2 linked regions of the Psychroserpens ponticola genome follow. The protein of the gene in region 2 interacts with the protein of the main gene of each other region in a pairwise test. Links are inferred from orthologs where the notes say so. Each region holds a gene or a part of one and is shown on either strand. Other genes may lie near its edges.

The links. Proteins that work in one complex are often made in the same cells at the same time.
Region 1: the proteins of dnaA (region 2) and nadE interact in binary tests that used the Escherichia coli proteins (3 or more experiments, as listed by UniProt). The link is inferred for Psychroserpens ponticola from one-to-one orthologs.

The regions. Positions count from the first base shown.
Region 1 is NZ_CP116221.1:361,033-363,892, reverse strand. What follows is about bases 1-2,780. They hold nadE (NAD(+) synthase), read left to right. Parts: upstream 1-886; coding sequence 887-1,675; downstream 1,676-2,780. Other genes in these bases: dnaG (DNA primase), read right to left, coding at 2,429-2,780; MUN68_RS01485 (response regulator transcription factor), read left to right, coding at 1,803-2,432; gldB (gliding motility lipoprotein GldB), read right to left, coding at 1-782. Outside these bases: more of dnaG, read right to left, coding at 2,781-2,860. UniProt on the Escherichia coli protein: Catalyzes the ATP-dependent amidation of deamido-NAD to form NAD. Uses ammonia as a nitrogen source.
Region 2 is NZ_CP116221.1:2,379,940-2,383,018, reverse strand. What follows is about bases 54-3,052. They hold dnaA (chromosomal replication initiator protein DnaA), read right to left. Parts: upstream 2,268-3,052; coding sequence 840-2,267; downstream 54-839. Other genes in these bases: MUN68_RS10670 (IMPACT family protein), read right to left, coding at 2,866-3,052; MUN68_RS10675 (acyl-CoA thioesterase), read left to right, coding at 2,459-2,869; MUN68_RS10685 (low molecular weight protein-tyrosine-phosphatase), read right to left, coding at 367-831; MUN68_RS10690 (PQQ-dependent sugar dehydrogenase), read right to left, coding at 54-296. Also shown: more of MUN68_RS10690, read right to left, coding at 1-53; more of MUN68_RS10670, read right to left, coding at 3,053-3,079. UniProt on the Escherichia coli protein: Plays an essential in the initiation and regulation of chromosomal replication. Binds in an ATP-dependent fashion to the origin of replication (oriC) to initiate formation of the DNA replication initiation complex once per cell cycle.

The DNA of each region.
Region 1 (2,860 bases), 2.0 Mb from region 2 along the record:
GCATCTGCTATAAAGCGACTAGGTAAAGTATTATCAGTACTAAACACATATTCATTCTCAATAAAGTTGGTCCAAATCTCACCTTCATTGTTCTTAGCAAATTCTAATTGTAATTGAGTATATCCTATTTTTTCCTCATCCGTTTTAAACGGAATCATTTTATCTTTAAAATATAACTGCTTCCCAAAATAGACCATATCATCCAAAAGAGTTTTCTTTTGAGGCTGAAATATATAACGTTCAGCATAGTCAGATGTGAGATTAGAAACAATCTGAGAAGGCTTCATGTTTTGTGTAATGTATTTTGGAATATTAGCATAATACTCATGTTCTGAGCCTAGGTAATTATCAAGAGGAATAAGTACAATTGTATCTGTAACAATCACTTTATCTCTATACTTTACATCATTGGTTAAGGTAATCACACGTGGTTCAGAAAACGTAAGGTCGTAATACTTTAAGTGTTGAAAAAGCCCAGTAAGTTCACTTTCAATAGTTGAAAAATCATTAAATTTTTCATGTACTTCATTCAATAATTCATTCTGTAAAGTATCTTTCATTCGAGCTATAAAAACAGAATCAGGAACGTATTTAGAAAACATAAAAGGAAATGCTTTCTTGAGTTGTTCTAAATCTTGAGGACGAGCTTCTGAAAATGCACGATCAAAACGTTCAACCATAAGGTTGACATCAATTTTAGAAATTTCAGTTTCCACTTGATCTTCATTTTTACAAGAATAAACAGTTAATAATAAGAAAAGAATACAACAAATGTTTTTCATATCTATGTTCAAAAAAACTTAAGCATTATTAATTTTTATAACTAACGTCATTGCTTTATTTTTGTTTTGCAAAGGTACTATTCTTTCATTTAAATTCTATAAAAATGCAAACAGAAAAAGTTGTTGATTATATTGTAAACTGGCTTAAAGATTATGCTACAAACGCAAAAGTAAATGGCTTTGTGATTGGTATTTCCGGTGGAATTGACTCTGCTGTAACTTCAACTCTTTGTGCAAAAACAGGTTTAGACCTTTTATGTATTGAAATGCCTATTCATCAAGCTGCAAGTCATGTTAGCAGAGCTCAAGAACACATTACACAATTAAAGCAACGTTTTCCAAATGTTAAGGACATTAAAACTGACCTAACACCAGTATTTGAAGAATTTAAAACAGAGGTCTCACTTGAAGGTAAGCAGAGTACTGTTGATATGGCATTAGCAAATACTAGAGCAAGATTACGAATGACCACTTTATACTATCATGCTGGACTTTTAGGTCTATTAGTAGCAGGAACAGGCAATAAAGTTGAGGATTTTGGTGTTGGATTTTACACAAAGTATGGTGATGGAGGCGTTGATTTAAGTCCGATTGCTGATTTACTAAAATCTGAAGTTTATGACATTGGCAAACTTTTAAACGTCCCAGAATCAATAATGAAAGCTGCACCAAGCGATGGTCTTTTTGGTGATGCCAGAAGTGATGAAGATCAAATTGGAGCAACATATCCAGAATTAGAATGGGCAATGCAGCAAAAAGATGAAGGCAAAACCGCTGATGATTTTGAAGGAAGACAACGCGACGCTTTTCAAATATTTTCGCGATATAATAGTAATAATCAACATAAAATGGTGCCTATACCAATTTGCGAAATTCCTAAGAATTTAAAATAATCAATGAATTAATCACTATAAAAAGCCGTACTTATTATTTTTTTTCTATTTTTACGTTGTTGTCTCCACATTCTAGAACTTAATCTAATTAGGTTCTGGCACTTAGTAACCAACTAAAATAAATATCATGATTAAGGTATTAGTAGTAGACAGCCATCCAATAATAAGGACTGGTTTAGAACTCTTATTTAAGGAACACAATGAGATAGAAGTTATTGGAACAGTTGGAAGTGGTGTTGAAATATTTGAGTTTGTAAGACGTCATCAGGTCGATGTTATCATATCAGAAATTGATCTTCCTGAACTTAATGGCATTACTGCATTGAGAGCCATTAAGAAAGAGCACAGTAGCATTAACATTATAATGTTTAGTTATCATCCTGAAGAAATATATGCGATTAGCACTATAAAAGCTGGAGCTTCTGGATATGTATCAAAAACAGAATCTACTGAAGTTATCGAAAAAGCAATTCTACTTGCTCATAGAGGTGATTTGTATTTAAGTGAAAAAATGTCAAAACATCTTAAATATAATGATACCAAAAAATCAAAAAGCAGAATTTACAAGCGACTATCAACTCGTGAAGTAGAAGTTTTAAAACTATTGTCTTCAGGTAAAAAGAATAAGGAAATTGCTTTAGAACTAGATATTAATGAAAAAACCGTTAGCACCTACAAAGCTAGATTATTCAAAAAATTGAATGTTACCAATTTAATAGATCTTGTCAACCAAGGCAAGCATATGGAAATTACTTAAACTTTTCCACCAATGACTTTTCCAAGCTTTCTTGAGAGCAACATTTTAAGACCTAGATAATCTTTGACATCTTCTAGAATACTTCTTGAGTTTGAATCTTCTTTTAATGTCTCATTTTGATATTCAGCAACTTTTTTATCAATTAAATAGCATCTTAATGTTAAAATAGTCTGATTTACCAATTGCGAAATACTATGTTGTTTTTCTTTTGGAATGATATGATTGCGCTCCCAATCGTGCAAATTATAACGTTCGTCATTCATTAAAATAGTGGTCACTTCCTCAGCTAAACTTTGGTCTAGTTTATTTACAAAGTTTCGTGTAGAGAATTCAGACTCTTGATGTAAGGTATCAATTATTGAATAATACAATGTTTTGAATATTGCATTTGTAAATTGCATTTCATCTTCTTGTAAATCCAAGTAGAC
Region 2 (3,079 bases):
ACATAGAAATAACCATTAGAAGCATAGTTTGGATGAAATGCAAGGGATAATAATCCACGTTCACCACCACTAGCAACTCTTGCATCGATATCTAAAAATGGAGTTGAATTGGTTGTGCCATCAGTATTTAAAATTTGGATAGTACCATCTTGTTCAGTAACAAAAAGTCTGTCATCACCTGCGTTTTGTACTTTTATTGGGTCTGAAAATCCAGATGCAAATAATTCTAATTCAATGTTTTGAGAAAAACCATATGCGCACATCATACACATAAAGTATAGGGTAATTTTTTTCATAGCTTTGTAATTTTTTAGGACTCTTTTTGCTAAAAATACAAAAAAACAAATGAATGATTAAAGAAAATTCCTATAAGGTAATGTTTTGTAGCTTGTTTGATAATGTGTTACAAACTTTTTCGAGTAATTGAAAAACATTTTGAAAATCTGAAATATCTCCATAGTAAGGATCAGGTACATGAGTAAGTTGAATTGTGTCTTCTAGTTCCAGAATGCATTTTACTTTAGCGATATCATTAGCGCCTCTCGCTAATGCAATTATGTTTTGGTAATTGGAATCGTCCATAGTGAAAATGTAATCAAATGTATCAAAATCTGACACTTTGAATTGTCTGCCACGTTGGTTTGAAATGTCAATTCCATTAGATTTTGCAACTGCTATTGAACGATGATCTGGAGAATCTCCAACATGATAGTTTGCAGTTCCAGCAGAATCTATATAAAATTGATCAGAAGGTAATTTTGATTCTAATATACCATGAGCTAATGGTGAACGACAAATATTGCCTAAACAAACCATTAAAATACTAGTCATAAGAGAATTTATAAAGAAAGTTTTTTAGAAAGATCTTCTACATACTTTCTAAATTGTTTGTCGGTAGATGATAAGTTGTCTACAGTTTTACATGCATGAAGAACTGTAGCATGATCTCGCTTACCAATTTGAGAACCTATACTTGCTAATGAAGCTTTTGTGTATTTTTTAGCAAAAAACATTGCTAGCTGTCTTGCTTGAACAATATGACGTTTTCTTGTTTTAGATTGTAAAGTGCTAACATCCATTTGGAAATAATCTGACACGACTTTTTGGATGTAATCGATAGAAACTTCTCGTTTAGTGTTTTTAACGAATTTTTCAACAATCTCTTTAGCAAGATTAACAGTGATTTCCTTTTTGTTGAATGATGATTGTGCGATTAATGAAATGATAGCGCCTTCAAGTTCACGAACATTTGTTTTTATATGCTTTGCAACATACTCGATAATATCATCAGGCATTTCAACACCATCACGATATAATTTGTTTTTTAAAATTGAAACTCTAGTTTCAAAGTCAGGGCTTTGTAATTCTGCAGAAAGTCCCCATTTAAAACGAGATAATAAGCGTTGCTCAATATCTTGCATGTCAACTGGAGCTTTGTCACTCGTTAATATGACCTGTTTTCCGTTTTGATGTAAATGGTTGAAAATATGGAAGAATACATCTTGGGTTCCAGATTTTCCAGAAAGAAACTGAACATCATCAATAATTAAGACATCTATAATTTGATAGAAGTGTATAAAATCATTCCTATTATTCTTTTTTACAGAATCAATATATTGCTGTGTGAATTTTTCAGCAGAAATATAAAGGACTGTTTTTTCAGGATACTTATCTTTAATGTCAACACCAATAGCATGTGCTAAATGTGTTTTTCCTAAACCAACACCACCAAAAATCAATAACGGATTAAATGAAGTGCCACCAGGTTTGTTAGCAACAGCTAAACCAGCGTTTCTTGCTAATCTGTTAGAATCTCCTTCTAGGAAATTTTCAAAACTATAATTCGGATTGAGTTGAGATTCGATCTTAACGTTTCTAATTCCAGGAATTATAAATGGATTTTTGAGTTCAGGATTTTTATTATTAAGTGGAACATCAACATCTTGAGATTTCATAGCTCCACGATTTGAACTTGGAATCTTTTCCGTAAATGGTTGTTTGTTACCATACGTATTTTCCATTTTGATAACATAAACTAATTTTGCTGTTTCTCCTAATTCTTTAGTTAAAGCTACTTTAAGAATTTTTACATAATGTTCTTCAAGCCACTCGTAGAAAAATTTACTTGGTACTTGAATGTTCAAAGCATTATCAGAAAGTTTAACTGCTACTATAGGCTCAAACCATGTTTTATAGGCTTGAGGTTGAATATTGTCTTTTATAAAAGACAGACAGTTAGTCCAAACCGATTGCGCAGTTACATCCATTCTCTAAGTGTAATTTTTGTGTTGTTAGTTAGTTAGCAAAAAAAAGAGAAATTCGAGTTTCTCTGTGTTGATTTTTACATGGCAAATATGTGAACAAATTATTTAATAAAAAAATCAAAATGTGTTGATTTTCTAGAATTTTTTCCTCATGTTTAAATCGATTCGAATTTACAAAAAAAATATCAATAACGATGTCCAATTTAACTAAACCCGATGAAATACAATTTAGAGTCCGTTATGGCGAAACTGATCAAATGGGAGTTGTTTATCATGGTAATTATGCGCAATATTTTGAAATAGGCAGAACAGAGTGGTTGCGTAAAATGGGGTTTTCTTATAAACAAATGGAAGAAGATGGAATTATGTTGCCAGTTGTTAGTTTGTCTATAAAATACAAAAAGTCAGCGTGTTATGATGATCTCATTAAAGTGAAAACTAAACTCGTAAAAAAACCAACGGCTAAAATTGAATTTGATTATGAAATTCTAAATGAAAAAGACGAAGTTTTAACAACTGGAAATTCTGTTTTAGTATTTATGGATATTAATAAGAATCGACCTACAAGATGTCCAGACTATATTTTAGACCAACTGCTAATTTAATCGTTTAAAGTTTTGATTTCAATTTCATAAAGTCTGTCAAATATTTCAAATATGGAAGTTGCTTCTTTTAACCTTACAGAAATGATTAGTTCACAACTTAATTCTAAAGTTTGATTTATGACATTTAGATTTTTTTCTTTTACTATACGCATCACTTTATTCATGTTTTTGTAATCAAAAGTAATTGCATATTCAAAGTTAATTGTTTTT